Regions from separate parts of the Streptomyces sp. NPDC050535 genome, predicted to be linked through region 1. Evidence: riboswitches for the same ligand, from Rfam matches in the RefSeq annotation. Region 1 holds a riboswitch; each other region holds the start of a gene.
The links. Region 1 has a riboswitch for S-adenosylmethionine ahead of ACIBLC_RS11450 (putative leader peptide). Riboswitches for the same ligand answer to the same signal wherever they lie in the genome.

Region 1 (6,474 bases):
CCCGGAGTGATGTGCGGGACGAGGATGAAGCCGTCGCTCGCGTCCGCCTGGACGAAGTCGTCGATGGTCTCGGCGACGGTCGCCGGGGAGCCGACGAACGCCTGCCGGTTTCCGGTCTCGATGACCAGGTCGCGGATCGACCACTTGTTGGCGGTGGCGAGCTCCCGCCACTCCGTGGCCGTGGCCAACGGGTCGCGGTACATGCGCACTTGGGCGCGGCCCCGGGCGATGGTGTGTTCGCCGAGGTCCGGGTCGATGTCGGGGAGCGGCCCCTCCGGGTCGTACGCGGACAGGTCGCGGTTCCAGACGAACTCGAGGTGCTTGATGGCGGTGGCGCCGCTGACCTGCTGGCGGCGCACCTCGCGGGAGATCTCCTCCGCCTCGGAGTCCGTGTCTCCGAGGACGAAGGTGGCGGCGGGCAGGATCAGCAGCTGGTCGTGGGTGCGGCCGTGCCGGGCCAGTCGGCCCTTGACGTCCGTGTAGAACGCCTGCCCCTCCTTGAGGGTGCTGTACCGGCTGAAGATCGCGTCCGCGCCGGCGGCGGCGAACTCGCGTCCTTCGTCGGAGTCTCCGGCCTGGAAGACGACCGGGCGGCCCTGCGGGCTTCGCGGCACGTTGAACTGTCCCTCGATGTCGAAGTGCTGGCCCTTGTGCACGAAGGCTCCGGCCCGCGCGTTCCGCAGGAAGGTGCCGCTCCCCCGGTCGGCGATGATCTCGTCACCGTGCCAGGAGTCGAACAGTTCGTTGGCGGTGGCCAGGAACTCCTTGGCCCTGGAGTACCGCTCCTCCTGCGGCAGGAAGCCGCCGCGGCGGAAGTTCTCCCCGGTGAAGGCGTCCCAGGAGGTGACGACGTTCCAGGCGGCGCGCCCGCCGGAGAGGTGGTCGAGGCTCGCGAACTGACGGGCCACCTCGTAGGGCTCGTTGAACGTGGAGTTGATGGTGCCGGTCAGGCCCAGGTGCTCGGTGACGGCGGCGAGCGCGGTGAGGACGGTGAAGGTGTCGGGGCGTCCGACCACGTCCAAGTCGTATATCTTGCCGCCCTGTTCGCGCAGGCGGAGGCCTTCGGCGAGGAACAGGAAGTCGAACTTGGCGCGTTCGGCGGTCCGCGCGAAGTGTGCGAAAGAGCTGAACTCGATGTGGCTGCCGGCTTCGGGGTCGCTCCACACGGTGGTGTTGTTGACGCCCGGGAAGTGCGCCGCGAGGTGGATCTGCTTGAGCGGCTTGTCGGTCGACCTGCTCATGAGTGGGGTCCCTCCGGCTCAGACGTGGGCGGCGTAGCGGTTGGCGGGGCGGGCGAGTCCGAGCAGCCCGCGCAGGGTGTCGGCCTCGTAGGAGTGCCGGAAGGCGTCGCGGCGTTGGAGTTCGGGGACCAGGCCCCGGGTGATCGCCGGCAGGTCGTGGCCGGCGACGGCGGGGCGCAGCCGGAAGCCGGTCAGCCCGGTCTGCTGCAACTCCTGCAGCAGATCGGCCAGTTGTACGGGAGTGCCGGTGAACACCCGCGCGTCGCTCGTGTACGGGTAGCCGGCGAGGGTGTCGAGGCGCTCCCGGCGGGCTGCCGCGGCGGCGGGGTCGTTGTCGAGGAACACCACCAGGTCCCCGAAGAGGTGCAACGGCTCCTCGGCGCGTCCGGCAGCCGCCTGTTCGGCGCGGACGGCGGTGATGACGGCGCGTGCCTGCCCGGCGTCGTGCGGAGTCACGTATCCGATGTCGGCGCTGCGGCCGAGGAGCCGGAACGGCGCGCCTGTCCCGGACTCGTGGGCCAGTGCGGTGACCAGGGGTTGCCCCTGTGGCGGACGGGGCGTGATCGAGGGGCCCTTGACGCTGAAGTGCTTGCCCTCGAAGTCGATGTAGTGCAGTTTGTCGCGGTCGACGAAGCGGCCGGTGGTGACGTCCCGGATCTCCGCGTCGTCCTCCCAGCTGTCCCACAGCCGGCGTACCGCCTCGACGTAGTCGGCGGTTTCGTCGAAGAGGTCGACGATCAACTCCCGTAGCGCGGGGGTCTCCAGGTCCTCGACGTGGAGTTTCGGGAACGAACGGCGTCCGAAGTGCGCGGCCTCGTTCTGCCGTGCCGACGCCTGTACGCGCAGCCCCGCCCGGCCGGTGCTCACGTAGTCGAGGGTGGCGATGGCCTTGGAGGTGTGGAAGGGCTCCGTGTGGGTGGTGACCACGGTCGGCACCAGCCCGATGTGGCTGGTCAACGGCGCTACGCGGGCGGCGATGAGAACGGCGTCGAGCCGGCCGCGTACCTGGTCGGTGCGTGCGTCCGGCTCGCTGAGGCGTGCGGACTGGGGGCCGAGTCCGTCCTCGATGGTCACGAAGTCGAGCAGACCGCGCTCGGCCTCGGTGATCAGGTCGGTCCAGTACGAGGCGGTGAACAGGTCGTCGGGACGGGCCACGGGCTCGCGCCAGGCGGCCGGATGCCAGCCCGCGCCGTCGAGGGCGACGGCCAGGTGCAGTTCGGCGGATGAAGGAGAGGGGGACGAGGGCAACAAAGGTGACGAGGACACGGAAAAGGTGCCTTCCTGATCGACCGTACGAGATCGCCGGGCCCCGGTGCGGAGGTGCGGCGGCTGGGTGACGGGTCAGGGACGACAGAGCGCGCCGGCCACGCGCTGGAGGTCGATGTGCGGCCGGGTGTACAGGTGCACGCGACGGCGCGGGGCGAGAACCATGACACGGAGGAGAAGCACGGCCTGCACGTCGGTCACCTCCGCCCTTCCGGCTCGGCGGGCCCTGGGGCCGCGTCGGCATCGCGCTTGCGGAACCCGGTCGGGTGCCACCTGGTCGTCACCTGGAGCACCCCGCCGCGGAGGAGGGTTGCCGGTCAGCAAGCCAGGGCTTGACGCTGACGCTCATAACCTGCTGTGGACGTTACGGGAGGCCACAGCGGTGCGCAATGCCCGGAGATCATGCCCGTTCTCACATCGCCGCGTGTCCTCGACAGCGACAACCACCGGGCCGCACGATCTGTTCCGCGTGACATCTCCGGCCGGAGACAGGCCTGTTCCGCATCGCGTGTCCGGCCTGTTCCGCATCGGTGTCCGGCCCGTTCCACCTCACATGTCCGGCCGGAGACAGACCGGGTGACCACCTGATGAGACTGCGGCGGAGGCCTTCTTGACGGCCTCACGGAGCGCGCCGACACTGTCGGGGACGGTCACGATTGTCAGCGCCCTTCGGGCAGGTTCTCCCTGTCCGTGAGGTCATCGGCCCCGGCTTGCTGGCAGGCAACCCTTCCACCGCGACGGGGTGCCCCGGGTGACGACCGGGTTCCGCCGGTGCGGCGGGACAAGCGTGGTCTCGCGTCTCGCGAGCCCCGAGTGTGGAACCGGTGGGAATGACCAAGAGCGGTTTGACGAGGCGCCTGCACATCGATCTGTTGCGTGTCTCCAGCGCCTACTGATCCGAGTGATCCGGACCGGTACGTAGCGCAGTCACTCCGTTCCGCCGCGGTGCCCACAAGGTGGCCGTGGCCTCCTCGCCCCATGGAGAGTCATGTCCGAGACAATCTCGCACGCCTCAAACACCGGTACCTCCTGTACCCCGACTTCGTGCGTTCCCGGCTCACTTGACGCGATCCCCCACCCCCGGATCACCGCCGCGCCGTCCGCACGCCCGCACCGCTTCCGCAGCCGCATCGGAGTCGGTCTCGCCGGTGGCTTCTATCCGGCGCCGCACCGCTACGAGCTGTATCTGTCGACGCGCTGTCCCCTCTCGCTGCGTGTCTCGATCACTCTCGGCCTGCTGGGTCTCAGGGACTCGGTCGCCACCACGCTGCTGGCGCTCCCCGGCGACACCCCTGCCGCGTTCGCCGCACTGCGCAGGGTGTACGAGGCCACCTGGCACCACTACGACGGTCCGCTGACCGCGCCCGCGCTGTGCGACCGGTGGAGCGGACGCGTCGTCAGCAACCACACGCCCGACATTCTGCGCGACCTCGGTGACCTCCTCACCGAGCGCGCCGGATCCTGCCACTCCCCGCTCCGCCCGTCGGAACCGGCCGCGGACACGGACGCCCTGCGTGACCTCCTCGACCGCGAGGTGACACCGACCACGCCACCGGCGCGGCGGTCTGCGGCACTTGATCTACTGAACCGCCAACTCGCCTCCGGTCCCTACGTGTTGGGCAAGGAACTGACCGCCGCGGATGTGGACCTCTGGGTCGCCCTCGTCCAGCTCGAGGCGACCGAGGACCTGTCCGCGTACGCGCTCCTCCAGGACTACGTACGACGCCTCGACGCCCACCCGGCGTTCCACCGGAACCTGTGACCGGCCGAGGGCCGGAAACCCTCACGTGCGGGATTCCAGGGCAGCCCGGGTGTCGTTGCCGTAGACGCCCGTCTCGTCGCCCCGGATCCCGTACCAGAGCTGGAAGCGGGCCACCGCGGCGGTGAGTGTCGGGTCGTAGGTGCCGCTCGTGCCACCGCTCTCGTAGACGTCCGGGATGTCGAGGAGCCGTTGCTGGAGGTCCGTCACGTCGGGGCCGCTGTCGCCCTCCCGGAGGGTTCCTTCGCCGTCCGGGTCGGCGGCGCGGGAGGGGGCCTGGGCGACGGGTGCCGTGGCGGACGGGACGGCGGCGGACGGCGGTCCGTCGTCGCCGTCGCCGTCGTCGTCGCCCGGGAGCAGCAGCGCCAGGGCGAATCCGGCCAGCGCGGCCGCCGCCACCGCGACGACGACCGTGGCCTGGCGTCGTCCCGTGGAGTGCGCGCGCTCCTTGCGTGGGGCACGCGCCGGTGGTGCCACGGCCTTCGGCGCCCCGCCGGCGGTGTAGTCCTCGCCGGCCAGGACGGGCGGCAACTCCTCCGTCTCGGTCTCCCGCGTCGGCGTCAATCTGATCGACTCATAGCTTTCGTGCGAGTCCGCGCTCTGCTGATCCTCGCGGAACTCCCTCAGCAGTTCAGCGAGGGCCTCGGTTCGGCGGCGGCGCTGGACATACGTGGGTTCCAGCGCCGGGCGGCGCGCAGGTTGCTCGCGTTCGGGCGGTGTCGACACACTGCTCTCCTTCCGTGCGCGCGGTCTCCCGCCATTCCCGTGGAGAGATACGGAGGCAGCGGCACGGGAGTTCAGCCGATGGCCTTACCTCGCCTGAAGCTCCGCCGGGGGCGCCTGTAGCCCCGCCGGACGACAAGCGGCGGACATGCGGCGAACGAACACGGAGAGTCACCAATGGAGAGTCCGTGAATTCGCCGAAAGCCCTACGAAAGTCACGCCCGACCCACCGTGCGTCTCACTAAAGCCCGCGCGACAGTCATACAACGTGAAGAATGGGTGCGAGGGGGTAGGACCACCTTCGGAGAGCGGAGAGGGTCGCGGTGGGTGCGAGCAAGGAACGGGACGCAGCGGCCCGGCAGCGCTTCGACATGGCTGACGCCGTGCCACTACTGCTCGATGCCCGTAGGGCGGTGACCAGCTGGACCGCGGACGCCGAACGGCTGCTGGGGTACACCCCGGGAGAGGTGCTCGGACGGCCCGCCGCCGACCTGCTGATCGCCGAGGACGCGGCACGGGTCCCGGAGCTGGCCGAGCGGTGCCGTGGTGACGGCGGCTGGGCCGGCCTGCTCACCGCGCTGCACCGGGACGGGCACCCCCTGAAGCTGATGGTGCGGGTCGTCCCCCTGCGGGCGGACGGCGGCCCGGCACGCTGGGTGGTGCTGCTCGCCGAGCTGGCCGACGGGCCGGGCTGGGACATGAGCCGCTCGGTGCTGGAGCGGATCACCTCGCGTTCCCCGGTGGGCATGGCGATCCTGGACACGGATCTGCGGTACGTGTGGTCGAACGCCGCGCTGGAGCAGTTCGGCGGCGGCCGGTCCACCCAACGCCTGGGACGGAGACTCGCCGATGTGCAGCCGGGCCTCGACACCGAGCTGATCGAGGCACAGATGCGTCAGGTGCTGGAGAGCGGCGAGCCGGTGGTCGCGTACGAGCACGTGGGCCGCCTGCGCTCCGCGCCCCACCGCGAGACGTCCCACGCCATGTCGTTCATCCGCCTGGAGGACGACCAGGGCCACCCGATCGGCGTGTACTACACGGTCGTCGACATCGGCGAGTCCTACCGCGCCCGTCGGCGGCTCGCCCTGCTCGACCGGGCCGGCGAGCACATCGGCCGCAGCCTGGACGTCATGCAGACCGCGCAGGAGCTGGCCGATGTCGCCGTGCCCGGGCTGGCCGACTTCGTGGCCGTGGACCTGCTGGAGTCCGTGCTCAGGGGAGGCGAGCCCGCGCCAGGTCCACGGAGCGACGCGGAGACGGTACGGCTGCGGCGCGCCGGGCAACGGTCGGAACAGGGCGGTACCCCGGAGACCGCCTTCGGGATCGGCGATGTGGTGACCTACGGGGCGGGCTCTCCCCCGATCAGGTGTCTGACCGACGCCGAGTCCTGGCGCGAGGAGCGGCTGGACCCCCTGACCAGGGAGTGGACCACAGGAACCCCCGGCGGCCGGGCCGCCTCCTTCCTCGAGCTCGGGCTGCACAGCG
Region 2 (6,474 bases), on a different contig from region 1:
GCCGGCGCAAGCTGATCCGCAACACGATGTTCGGCGCGCTGGCCCTGGTCCCGCTCTCCGGTGTCGTGCTGCTGCGCGACCTCGGTCCGCTGCCGGGCACGAGCCTTCGCCACACGATGTGGCGCAAGGGTCTGCAACTCGTCAACATGAACACGAACGAGCCGCTGCGTCCCTCGGACGTCGTCGTCGGCTCGCTCACCTTCGCCAAGCCCGAGGGCCTGGAGGAGCACGACGAGGACTTCCAGGTCCAGATCGCCAAGGCCGCCCTGATGATCGTCCGCATCCAGCCGGACAACATCAAGGACAAGCGGGAACTCGAGTGGTCGCACGAGGGCATCGTGGCCTACTCGAAGATCTGCACCCACGTCGGCTGTCCGATCTCCCTGTACGAGCAGCAGACGCACCACGTCCTCTGCCCGTGCCACCAGTCCACCTTCGACCTCGCCGACGGGGCCCGAGTGATCTTCGGCCCGGCGGGTCACGCCCTGCCTCAGCTGCGCATCGGTGTGAACGCTGAGGGCTACCTCGAGGCGCTCGGCGACTTCGACGAGCCCGTCGGTCCTGCTTTCTGGGAGCGCGGATGAGTACTGCTGCTGCGAACACCTCCGACCCGGTCGACGCGAACTCGCGGAAGAAGGCACCCGCGGGCGAGCGGGTCGCCGACTGGGCCGACGGCCGGCTGGGCATCTACGGCCTGGCCAAGACCAACATGCGCAAGATCTTCCCGGACCACTGGTCCTTCATGCTGGGCGAGGTCTGCCTCTACAGCTTCATCATCATCATCCTCACGGGTGTGTACCTGACGCTGTTCTTCCACCCGTCGATGAACGAGGTGGAATACCACGGCAGCTACATCCCGCTGCAGGGCCAGCTGATGTCCGAGGCCTTCAACTCGACCATGCACATCTCCTTCGATGTGCGCGGTGGCCTGCTGATCCGGCAGATCCACCACTGGGCCGCGCTGATCTTCCTCGCGGGCATGTTCGTGCACATGATGCGCGTGTTCTTCACGGGTGCGTTCCGCAAGCCCCGCGAGGTCAACTGGCTCTTCGGTTTCCTGCTGTTCGTCCTGGGCATGTTCACCGGCTTCACCGGCTACTCGCTCCCTGACGACCTGCTCTCCGGAACCGGTGTCCGCTTCATGGAGGGCGCGATCCTGTCCGTGCCGATCGTGGGCACGTACCTCTCGTTCTTCCTCTTCGGCGGCGAGTTCCCGGGCGGCGACTTCGTGGCCCGCTTCTACTCGATCCACATCCTGCTGCTGCCGGGCATCATGCTCGGCCTGGTGGTCGGCCACCTGATCCTGGTCTTCTACCACAAGCACACGCAGTTCGCGGGCCCCGGAAAGACGAACAAGAACGTCGTCGGAATGCCGCTCCTTCCGGTCTACACCGCGAAGGCCGGCGGCTTCTTCTTCCTGGTCTTCGGTGTCATCACGATCATCGCGGGCATCGCCTCGATCAACCCGATCTGGACGATGGGCCCCTACCGGCCTGACCAGGTGTCCACCGGCGCCCAGCCCGACTGGTACATGGGCTTCTCCGAGGGCCTGATCCGTGTCATGCCGGGCTGGGAGATCAACCTGTGGGGTCACACGCTCGTCCTGGGTGTGTTCGTCCCGCTGATCATCTTCCCGCTGGTCCTGGTCGCGATCGCGGTCTACCCGTTCATCGAGTCCTGGGTCACCGGCGACAAGCGCGAGCACCACATCCTGGACCGCCCGCGCAACGTCCCGACCCGTACGGCCTTCGGTGTCGCGTGGATCACCTGGTACATGGTCCTGCTCATCGGTGGTGGAAACGACCTCTGGGCCACGCACTTCCACCTGTCGATCAACACGATCACCTGGTTCGTACGGATCGCGTTCTTCGTGGCGCCGGTTCTCGCGTTCATCGCCACCAAGCGGATCTGCCTCGGCCTTCAGCGCCGGGACCGGGACAAGGTGCTGCACGGCCGCGAGTCGGGCATCATCAAGCGCCTGCCGCACGGTGAGTTCATCGAGATCCACGAGCCGCTCAGCCAGGAGTCGCTGCACACGCTCACCGCGCACGAGCAGTACAAGCCGGCCGAGATCGGTCCGCCGGTCGACGAGAACGGTGTCGAGCGCAAGGTGAAGGGTGCGCAGAAGCTGCGCGCCAAGCTCAGCAAGGGCTACTACGGGGAGGACAACCAGATCCCCAAGCCCACCGTCGAGGAGTACAAGGAGATCACGAGCGGCCACGGCCACCACTGATCACCCGCACGATCCTCGCTGATCGCCACGGCTCGAGCCCCGTCCATTGCATGGACGGGGCTCTTTGCCGTCTCCCGGGCTGGATAGGGTGGACTCACCCCTACGTGCCCGGGGTGAGTCCACCCGCGCACCTCTCTGAGAACCCAGGAGCGACCATGAGCGCTGTGAACCCCGCTGGAGGCGACACCGCGGCGGACCGTTCCTGGCCCAGGTTGCTGAACGGCCTGCTCGACGGCCGTGACCTGAGTGCGGACGACACCGCCTGGGCGATGAACCTGATGATGCGCGGTGAGGCGACCGACGCGCAGATCGCCGGGTTCGCGGTGGCGCTGCGGGCCAAGGGAGAGACCGTCGAGGAGATCACCGGGCTCGTACGGATGATGTACGAGCACGCCAACGTGATCGAGGTGCCCGGGCGGACCGTCGACATCGTCGGTACGGGCGGCGACGGGGCCAAGACCGTCAACATCTCCACCATGTCGGCGATCGTCATCGCCGGGACGGGCGCGAAGGTCGTCAAGCACGGCAATCGGGCGGCTTCCTCCGCCTCCGGCGCGTCCGACGTCCTCCAGAAGCTCGGGGTCAATCTGGAGCTGACGACGAAACGGGTGGCCGAGGTGGCCGAGGAGGCCGGGATCACCTTCTGCTTCGCGGTGAAGTTCCACCCGGCGCTGCGTCATGTGGGCGCCGCGCGCGGGCAGTTGGGCATCCGGACGGTCTTCAACGCGCTCGGTCCGTTGACGAATCCCGCCCGGGTCAAAGCGCAGGCGGTCGGGGTCGCCGACCCCCGCATGGCGCCGATCGTCGCGGGCGTCTTCGCCGAGCGGGGCAACTCCTCGCTGGTCTTCCGCGGCGACGACGGCCTCGACGAGCTGACGATCACCTCCACCTCCCGGGTGTGGGTCGTACGGGACGGAAAGGTCACGGAGGAGTCCTTCGACCCCCGGGACGCCGGTATCGACCTGGCCCCGATCGAGGCGCTGCGGGGCGCGGACTCCGCGTACAACGCGGACGTGGCCCGGCGGCTCCTCGACGGTGAGACGGGGCCCGTACGGGACGCCGTGCTGCTGAACTCGGCGGCGGCCCTGGTGGCCCTCTCGCCGGGCGAGGGACCGCTCGCCGAGCAGATCCGCGCCGGGATGGCGAAGGCCGCGGAGGCCATCGACTCGGGGGCGGCCAAGCGGTCGCTCGAGCGATGGGTGGCGGCGACCAACGCGTAGCGCGGGGCCGTTGGTGTGAAGAGGAGGGGCCGGGCCGACCAGGTCCGGCCCCGTTCGTGTTCCGGGATCCGGACACGGGTTGCGCCGTCGCGATGACGTCGCGTAGGTTTTTCGGCAGGTCATGAGTGACAGTCATGAGGCCCCGGCCGACTGTCCGGCAACCCTCCGTCCGTGGCGGGGTGCCCCGGGTGAAGACCAGGCCGTAGGCAGCGAGGTCTGCGGCAAGCGCGGACCCCTCGCACTCTTCTGAGTGGTTTACAGCCCAGGGGTCCTGGTGTTCGAGGGAGCCTTCTGTGAGCAAGCGAATGCGATAGGGCGTAGAGCCCCTTTTCCGCGTACCCCTTTCGCCTTTTCCCGCGCTGAGCCCCGCCCTGGTTGCGGACCGGTCTCGCGCGCCGCCCCCGCGTCTCACAGGAGTTCGCCATGTCTGTCTCCACCGTTGCCACCGGCCAGGCCGTTTGTTCCCCTCTGTCCGTTCTGGGAGGGGATGTCGCCGTCCCGCTCGTCACCGGTGGCGAGGTCACCTACGCCGCTCTCGACTATGCCGCCAGCGCCCCGGCCCTCCAGCGGGTCTGGGACGACGTGGCGGCGTACGCCCCGTACTACGGGAGCGTGCACCGTGGCGCCGGGTACCTGTCCCAGCTCTCCACCGACCTCTTCGAGAACTCCCGCGAGACCGTCGCCGAGTTCCTGGACTGCCGGGACGACGACCAGGTCGTGTTCACCCGGTCGACCACCGACTCGCTCAACCTGCTGGCCGCCGCCCTTCCGGCCGACTGCCAGGTCTTCGTCTTCGAGACCGAGCACCACGCCTCGCTGCTGCCCTGGCGGGACGCGCGGGTGACGTACCTGAACGCCCCCCGTACGCCTGACGAGGCCGTCGCGACGCTGGAGCGGGCGCTCGCCGAGCGCGACCCCCGCGGCCCGGCCCTCGTCTGCGTGACGGGCGCCTCGAACGTCACCGGCGAGCTGTGGCCGGTGCGAGAGCTGGCCGCCGCCGCGCACGCGCACGGTGCGCGCATCGTTCTCGACGCCGCGCAGCTCGTCCCGCACCAGCCGGTGTCGGTGCGCGACCTCGACGTCGACTGGGTGGCCTTCTCCGGGCACAAGCTGTACGCCCCCTTCGGCTCCGGTGTCCTCGCGGGCCGCTCCGACTGGCTCCGCACGGCCGAGCCGTACCTGGCCGGCGGGGGAGCGAGCCGTAAGGTCACCCGGCGGGTGGACGGCGGCGTGGACGTGGAGTGGCACGACAGCGCCGCCCGGCACGAGGCCGGCTCGCCGAACGTGATCGGTGTCTACTCCATCGCCTCGGCCTGCAAGGCCCTCACCGACGAGGGCTTCGACAAGCTCGTCGCCCGCGAACGGCACCTGATCCACACGGTTCGCGCGGGTCTCGCCGAGGTCCCGGAGGTCCGGGTCCTCTCCCTCTTCGGCGACGACGCCCCGCGGGTCGGCGTCATCTCCTTCGTCGTCGAGGGCTGGAACAGCTCGCACTTCGCGGCCGCGCTCTCCGCCGAGTACGGCATCGGGGTGCGCGACGGCCTGTTCTGCGCCCACCCGCTGGTGCGCACCCTGCTCGGCAGCGACCCGGAGACCCAGGGGGAGTGCGGCGCCCCCGAGGCCGCGCCCGGCGAGAAGTCCCTCAACGCCATCCGGGTCAGCTTCGGCGCGGGTACGCCGGACGAGCACGTCGAGCGGTTCGTGGGCGCGGTGAAGGAGCTCGTCCGGGACGGTGCGCAGTGGAACTACCGTACGGAGGGCGGGCGTTGCGTCCCCGCCGTGTGACGGCCCGACCGCACGGCCGTGACCGGGGCGTGGCCCGCCCGTGACCGGGCGCGGCCGTCAGCCGTCCAGGCCGATCGCGAACGCCGCCTCCAGGTCGTGCTGGGAGTAGGTGCGGAAGGCGACGTGCGTGTCCGTGCCCTCGACGCCCGGGATCTTGCTGATGCTGCCGGGGATGACGTCCGCCAGGTCGTCGTGGGCCTTCACCCGGACCATCGCGATCAGGTCGTAGGTGCCGGTGACCGAGAAGACCTCGCTGACGCTTTCCAGGGCGGCGATCGACTCCGCGATCTCGGGGATCCGGTCCACGCTGGTCTTGATGAGAACGATCGCGGTGATCACGGCTGGTTTTCTCCCTCGGGGGCCGCTGCTGGGGCTTTCACTCTAGTCGTCCGGCCGAAACGCACCCACGCGTAGGCGAAGCCGAGGGAGAAGCCCACCAGGTGGGCCAGATAGGCGACCCCGGGACCCGCGGCGACCCGGCTCGCCGCCAGCCACTGGAGAGTCACCCAGAAGGGCAGTACCACCCAGGCCGGGAAGCGCAGCGGCAGGAAGAAGAGGAACGGGAAGAGACTGGTCACCCGGGCCTTGGGGAACAGGTACAGGAACGCCCCGAGCACCGCGGAGATCGCCCCGGAGGCGCCGACCAGGGCCTGCCCGGACTCCGCGTTCGCGACCGCGTAGCCCAGCAGGGCGAGACAGCCGCAGCCCAGATAGAAGAGGGCGAACTCCACATGGCCCATCCGTTCCTCGGTCATCGTCCCGAAGACGTAGAAGAACAGCATGTTGCCGAGCAGGTGGAGCCAGCCGCCGTGCACGAACTGTGCCGTGGCGGGGGTGAGCGCCGCGCGCGGGTCCCCGGTGAGGAGCTCGGAGGGCACCACGCCCCAGCGCCGGAAATAGGCCCGCTGGGCGGCCAGCAGCTCGTCCCCGGTGCCGTACGCCGGATTGAGGCCGGACGCCGGGCCGATGACGAAGATCAGACAGGTCACGACGATCAGTCCGTACGTCACCGGTGCCGACCGACTCCGCACGGCTCTGCCGACCGTCGTACTCCAGTTGCCGATCATGGTGCAGAGCATGGCGTAATCGGACGGATGCACACAGACCGCCTCGCCGTAGTGGACGGCCGAGCGTCGAGTACCCGCCAGGCCTTAGGGTTACGAGCCATACGCGCCGGGTCGACCGGCGAGGTACGGACACCCGAAGGAAAGCGACGCCACATGACGGTTCCCCTCC
Region 3 (6,474 bases), on a different contig from region 1:
CACCTGGCTCAAGAACGAGCTGGTCGGCAAGGGGCTCACCGGGCCGACCGCGCCCGCGAAGCTCAACCGGGCGGACGCGTTCGCGGCGTTCACCCGCGGTGAGGTCGGGATGCTCAGCGGGCATCCCACGCTGATGAAGACGGCCGCCGCCAAGGGTGTGAAGTACGGCATGGTGCCGATGCCCGGGGCCGACGGCCTGAGCAAGTCCACGCTGGGTGTGGCCGACTGGATGATGGCGTTCAAGCAGAACGGGCACGCCGAGCAGGTCGGTGACTTCCTCGACTTCGTCTACAGCGACAAGAACGTGCTCGCCTTCTCCCGCGAGTACGACCTGCTGCCGGTCACCACGTCCGCGTCCGACGCGATGGCCGCCGACAGCGACGACCAGGATCTCGCCCCGTTCCTCGGCGAGCTGCCCACCGCCGAGCTGTACCCCGTCGACAAGACCTCCTGGGCCGGAGTCAGCGCCGACATCAAGGCGCAGATCGGGAAGGCCGTGGGGGCGAACGGCAGTCCCGCGGGGGTGCTGGGGTCGCTCCAGGCGAAGGCCGGTACGGCGGACGACGGGTCGTAGTCCTGTCAGTGCCGGGGGCTACCGTGCTGTTCATGGAACCTGTCGAGGGGCTCGGTGCGCGGGAGCGGGGGATTCTCGCCATGGAGGGGCGCGGGTTCTCCGGGCCCGGGGCGAAGGAGCGGGCGATACGGGAGCGGCTCGGGCTCGCGCCCGTGCGGTATTACCAGCTCCTGAACGCGCTGATCGATGATCCTCGGGCGCTCGCCCACGATCCGGTGACGGTGAACCGGCTGCGGCGTGTACGCGACGCCCGCCGGGGCGAGCGCTGAGAATCAGCCCCTCCGGCGTTTGAGGGAGCGGGGTTCGGGGGCGGAGCCCTCGAGGGACGGGAACGGGCAGGGGCGGAGGGGGCGAAAAAACGCCCTCGAGCCCCGCGCGGATAGGGTCGCCGTATGGCTGACCACGCGGATCTCCTGCCGACCCCCGTCACCCCCGCCGGCCGCGCCGGTCTCGAGGCGATTCTCGCCCGCCCGGGCCGCACGGTGATCGGCCTCGACTTCGACGGCACCCTCGCCCCGATCGTCGCCGACCCCGAGCAGGCCCGCGCCCACCCGGACGCGGTCCCCGCACTCGCGACCCTCGCCCCGAGGGTCGCCTCCGTGGCGGTCGTCACCGGCCGCCCGGCGTCCGTGGCCGTCGAGCACGGCGGCTTCGCGGACGTGCCGGGACTGGAGCACCTGGTCGTTCTCGGGCACTACGGCGCCGAGCGCTGGGACGCGCGCAGCGGCAGGGTCAGCGCCCCCGCCCCGCACCCCGGCGTCGCGGCGGTCCGCGCCGAGCTGCCCGGGATCCTCGACGCGGTCGGCGCGGGGCCGGGCACCTGGACCGAGGAGAAAGGCCGGGCGGTCGCCGTGCACACGCGCCGCGCGGCGGACCCGCAGGGGGCGTTCGAGGCGCTGCGCGGGCCCCTGACCGACCTGGCCGCCCGGCACGGCCTGATCGTCGAACCGGGCCGCATGGTCCTGGAAATCCGCCCGCCGGGGATGGACAAGGGCGTGGCCCTGCTCGGACACGTCCGCGAGACCGCCGCCGAAGCCGTCCTCTACGCGGGCGACGACCTCGGCGACCTCCCCGCCTTCGCCGCCGTCGAGGAACTCCGCTCCGAGGGCATCCCGGGCCTCCTGGTGTGCAGCGGCAGCTCGGAGGTCGCGGAACTGGCGGCCCGGGCCGACCTCGTGGTGGACGGCCCGGCCGGAGTCGTAGAGCTGCTGCGGGCTCTGGCGGCGGAGCTCGGCCGGTGAGCCGGATCCGGGTCTCCGCCGCGGAACCGGGACGCTAGGGCCTCTTCTCCAGCTCCCGGAGCTGCTCCAGGAACCACTGCGCCGGAGGCAGCGCCGTCGCCGCGGCGGCCAGGCGTTTCGTGCGTTCGGCCCGCTCGCCGGTGCCCATCGACAACGCCTCGTGCAGCGCCCGCGCGGTGCCGACCACGTCGTAGGGGTTCACCACGATCGCGTCGTCGCCCAGCTCCTCGTACGCCCCCGCCTCCCGGGACAGCACCAGCGCGCACCCCTCGTCGGAGACGACCGGCACCTCCTTGGCGACGAGGTTCATGCCGTCCCGGATGGGGTTGACGAGGGCCACGTCGGCGAGCCGGTAGGCGGCGAGGGAGCGGGCGAAGTCGTCCTTGACGTGCAGGACGACCGGGGTCCAGCCGGGCGTGCCGTAGGCGGAGTTGATGTCGTCGGCGACCCGCTGCACCTCGGCGGTGTAGTCGCGGTACACGGCGAGGTCCTGCCGGGAGGGGTATGCGAAGGCGACGTGCACGACCCGTTCGCGCCAGGACGGCTGGTCCTCCAGGAGCTGCCGGTAGGCGTGCAGCCCGCGCACGATGTTCTTCGACAGCTCGGTGCGGTCGACCCGCACGATCGCCTTCCGGCCCTCGCCGATCTGCTCACGCAGTGTGACCATCCGTTCGGCGACATCCGCCTCGTGCGAACGCTCGCGCAGGAAGTCCGCGTCCGCGCCGAGCCCGTGCACGCCGACGCGTGTGTCACCGAGCCCGCCGGCCATCTCCTCGGCGCACGCGGTGAACGCGGACGCCCAGCGCTGGGTGAGGAAGCCGAGGCGGTCCGCGCCGAGCATGCCGCGCAGCACCTGCTCGGCGATGTCGTCGGGGAGGAGGCGGAAGTAGTCGACCGGCGCCCACGGCGTGTGCGAGAAGTGGCCGATCCGCAGGTCGGGGCGGAGTTCCCGGAGCATGCCGGGGACCAGGGTCAGGTGGTAGTCCTGTACGACCACCACGGCCCCCTGCGCCGCCTCGTCGGCCAGCGCCCGCGCGAAGGCCCGGTTGTAGGCCTCGTACGACGCCCACTGACGCCGGAACTCCGTGTCGAAGACCGGCTCCAGCGGCGTCTGGTAGAGCATGTGGTGGATGAACCACAGCACCGAGTTCGCGATGCCGTTGTAGGCGTCCGTGTGCGTCTCCGCGTCGATGTCCAGCATCCGTACGCCGTCCTCGCCGACCCCGCGCCGCACCGCCTCGCGGTCCCCGTCGCCGAGCGCCGAGCACACCCACAGGGCGCCCGCGTCCGGGCCGATCGCCGACAGGCCCGAGACCAGCCCGCCGCCGCCCCGCCTGGGGTGCAGCGAGCCGTCCTCGTGGACGTCGTAGGAGACCGGGCCGCGGTTGGACGCGACGAGGATGCGGTGGGAACCCTGCGGAGACGCGGTGGAAGACGTGGAAGCCATACGCCTCAACCTAGCCCGGCCCGGAAACGCTCAAACGTACGGACGGGGTATCGCGAGGGCGTATACGACCGCCGGATTACGCCGCTTTGCGTGCCTGGTACTCCGTGATCTCCGCCATCGGAGGCCGTTCTTCCGTATCGACGGAGTAGGTGCGCGGCTCGAAGCCGGACTCGCCCCGCTCGAACTGGGTGAGGGCCGGACGGATGAGGTGTCCGCGGGCGAGCCGGAGCTGCGCGGTGCGGTAGATCGCGGCGGACATCCGGCCCAGCGCCTGGCCGTCCTGGTGCCGGTGCTTGCGGACACCGACGTCGACCTGGGCGAGCGCGTCCAGGCCCACCAGGTGCAGGGCGTCGACGAGCATGCCCAGCTCCACGCCGTATCCGACGGGGAACGGGAGCTGTTCGAGGAGCGAGCGGCGGGCCGCGTACTCGCCGCCGAGCGGCTGGACGAATCCGGCCAGCTGCGGCCAGTGCATGTTCAGCAGGGGGCGGGCCATCAGTTCGGTGACACGGCCGCCCTGGCCGGCCGCGGTCCTGCCGGAGGTGGGTTCGCCCGGCAGGTTCAGCGGGCGGTCGTACATCGCCTTGACCAGGTCCACGCCCGGATCGGTGAGCAGCGGCCCCACGATCCCGGAGACGAAGTCCGACGAGAACTCCTTGAGGTCCGCGTCGATGAAACAGACGATGTCGCCGCTCGTCACGAGGAGTGACCGCCACAGCACCTCGCCCTTGCCGGGCACGGCCGGGATGCGGGGGAGTATTTCGTCCCTGTGAACAACCCGGGCGCCGGCCGCGGCGGCGACCTCGGAGGTGCGGTCCGTCGAGCCCGAGTCGATGACGACGATCTCGTCGACGAGAGGGACTTTCCGGGTCATCAGGTCGCGGCGGATGATGGAGACGATCTCACCGACCGTCGCCTCCTCGTTGAGCGCGGGCAGAACCACGCTCACCGTGGAGTGGGTGGATCGCTTCGCGGCTATGAGCTTCTTGAGCGGGCGGTCACTCACGGACCAGGAGCGCGTGCTCAGCCAGCGCTCGACGTCTTCCAGCACGTGCGGCTCTCCCTTGCGTTCATTGGGATGCTTGTGCCCGTCGCCGCGCCGGCAGGGGGTGTTGTCGGCATCTCGCGGTTCGGACGGCTCTCTCCACCATCCAGGCCTTCGGTTACAGTCTTGAACAACGCTGATGACCATCGCATGTCGGGGTCGGCCGGCGTACAACTGAATACCGCTCATCCAGAGGGGCAGAGGGATACGGCCCGTTGAAGCCCCGGCAACCCTCCAGCTGGTTCTTGTCACGTCGACGTGGTGAGGCTCCCGGCTCGGGAAGGTGCCAAATCCGTCTCACGGCGAAGTGCGTCGTGAGGAAGATGAGGAGAAAGGGCCTCCCCTCCATGGCTGCGCAGACAGTTGCAAGCACCACCGCGAACACCACGAGCACCGTGACCTCCCCGGATTCCGGGAACTCCGTCGATCTGGGCCCCGCCGCCGCGCTCTCCTGCCGCGAGTGCGGGCACCGCGTGCCCCTCGGTCCGGTCTTCGCCTGCGAGGAGTGTTTCGGGCCGCTGGAGATCGCCTACGACTTCTCCGCCTACGAGACCGAGGACCTCCGCAAGCGCATCGAGGCGGGCCCCGCGAACATCTGGCGTTACGCGCCGCTCCTGCCGGTCCCGGCGGACGTCGCGGAGAAGCCGAACATCAACCCCGGCTGGACCAAGCTCGTCAAGGCCGACAACCTGGCGCGCGAGCTGGGCGTCACCCCGGGCAGGCTCTTCGTCAAGGACGACTCGGGCAACCCGACGCACTCCTTCAAGGACCGCGTCGTCGCCCAGGCCATCGAGGCCGCCCGCGCCTTCGGCTTCACCACCCTCTCCTGCTCCTCCACCGGCAACCTCGCCGGCGCGGTGGGCGCCGCCGCCGCCCGCGCCGGCTTCCGCTCCTGCGTGTTCATCCCGCACGACCTGGAGCAGGGCAAGATCGTCATGGCCGCGGTGTACGGCGGGGAGCTCGTCGGTATCGAGGGCAACTACGACGACGTGAACCGCTTCTGCTCCGAGCTGATCGGCGACCCGGCCGGCGAGGGCTGGGGCTTCGTCAACGTCAACCTGCGGCCCTACTACGCGGAGGGCTCGAAGACCCTCGCGTACGAGATCTGCGAGCAGCTCGGCTGGCGGCTGCCCGACCAGCTCGTGGTCCCGATCGCCTCCGGCTCCCAGCTCACGAAGATCGACAAGGGTCTCCAGGAGCTGATCAGGCTCGGGCTCGTGGAGGACAGGCCGTACAAGATCTTCGGTGCCCAGGCCGAGGGCTGTTCGCCGGTGTCCGTGGCCTACAAGGCCGGCCACGACGTCGTACGGCCGCAGAAGCCGAACACCATCGCCAAGTCGCTGGCCATCGGCAACCCGGCCGACGGGCCCTACGTGCTCGACATCGCGCGGCGTACCGGCGGTGCCGTGGAGGACGTCAACGACGAGGAGATCGTCGAGGCGATCAAGCTCCTCGCGCAGACGGAGGGCATCTTCGCCGAGACCGCGGGTGGCGTGACGGTGGGTGTGGCGAAGAAGCTGATCGGGAACGGTCTGCTCGACCCGACCCTCACCACCGTCGTCCTCAACACCGGCGACGGCCTCAAGACCCTGGACGCGGTGGCCTCGGACACCGGGCTCACCGCGACCATCCGCCCGAACCTCGACTCCTTCCGCGAGGCCGGCCTCGCGTCATGAGCGGGGGCGCTCCGCTGGAATGCCGTATCAGGGCCGCGGGCCGACGGGGGCCGGTCGCCCCCCGCCGACCCGGCCCCGCGCCCCTGGGGCGCTGTTCCGCCGCACCTGAGCACCCGACCGGAGGTCACACCGAATGAGCGTCAACGTCCGCATCCCCACCATCCTGCGCACCTACACCGGCGGCAAGGCCGAGGTGGCCGCCGAGGGCGGCACCCTCGGCGAGGTGATCGCCGACCTGGAGCAGAACCACACCGGTATCGCCGCGCGCGTCCTGGACGACCAGGGCAAGCTGCGCCGCTTCGTCAACGTGTACGTGAACGACGACGACGTCCGCTTCGAGCAGGGTCTGGAGACGGCGACGCCGGACGGCGCGGGCGTCTCGATCATTCCGGCCGTCGCCGGCGGCTGACCGACGCCGACGCCGACGACGGCCGGCCGGCGGCCCGCGGCTGACCGTCATTCGCCGTCACGCACGGTGATTGCAGTTACCT

Region 2: it holds a riboswitch for S-adenosylmethionine, as region 1 does, so the genes downstream of both, ACIBLC_RS20945 (aminotransferase class V-fold PLP-dependent enzyme) here and ACIBLC_RS11450 (putative leader peptide) in region 1, are expected to answer to the same signal.
Region 3: it holds a riboswitch for S-adenosylmethionine, as region 1 does, so the genes downstream of both, thrC (threonine synthase) here and ACIBLC_RS11450 (putative leader peptide) in region 1, are expected to answer to the same signal.

Annotation. Positions count from the first base shown of each region.
Region 1 is NZ_JBITHE010000004.1:147,753-154,226, forward strand. Features, by position in the region: gene ACIBLC_RS11440 (NtaA/DmoA family FMN-dependent monooxygenase) at 1-1,241, opposite strand, end outside; gene ACIBLC_RS11445 (LLM class flavin-dependent oxidoreductase) at 1,260-2,507, opposite strand; gene ACIBLC_RS11450 (putative leader peptide) at 2,583-2,708, opposite strand; SAM riboswitch class IV at 2,748-2,860, opposite strand; SAM riboswitch class IV at 3,156-3,301, shown strand; gene ACIBLC_RS11455 (putative leader peptide) at 3,338-3,403, shown strand; gene ACIBLC_RS11460 (glutathione S-transferase family protein) at 3,496-4,269, shown strand; gene ACIBLC_RS11465 (peptidoglycan-binding protein) at 4,291-4,992, opposite strand; gene ACIBLC_RS11470 (SpoIIE family protein phosphatase) at 5,313-6,474, shown strand, end outside.
Region 2 is NZ_JBITHE010000009.1:16,293-22,766, forward strand. Features, by position in the region: gene ACIBLC_RS20930 (Rieske 2Fe-2S domain-containing protein) at 1-584, shown strand, start outside; gene ACIBLC_RS20935 (cytochrome bc complex cytochrome b subunit) at 581-2,233, shown strand; gene trpD (anthranilate phosphoribosyltransferase) at 2,389-3,453, shown strand; SAM riboswitch class IV at 3,571-3,687, shown strand; gene ACIBLC_RS20945 (aminotransferase class V-fold PLP-dependent enzyme) at 3,877-5,238, shown strand; gene ACIBLC_RS20950 (Lrp/AsnC family transcriptional regulator) at 5,296-5,577, opposite strand; gene ACIBLC_RS20955 (rhomboid family intramembrane serine protease) at 5,574-6,305, opposite strand; gene ACIBLC_RS20960 (hypothetical protein) at 6,459-6,474, shown strand, end outside.
Region 3 is NZ_JBITHE010000012.1:140,600-147,073, reverse strand. Features, by position in the region: gene ACIBLC_RS25820 (extracellular solute-binding protein) at 1-574, shown strand, start outside; gene ACIBLC_RS25815 (DUF3263 domain-containing protein) at 607-843, shown strand; gene otsB (trehalose-phosphatase) at 967-1,815, shown strand; gene ACIBLC_RS25805 (trehalose-6-phosphate synthase) at 1,850-3,262, opposite strand; gene ACIBLC_RS25800 (glucosyl-3-phosphoglycerate synthase) at 3,339-4,313, opposite strand; SAM riboswitch class I at 4,490-4,637, shown strand; gene thrC (threonine synthase) at 4,655-5,983, shown strand; gene ACIBLC_RS25790 (MoaD/ThiS family protein) at 6,117-6,392, shown strand.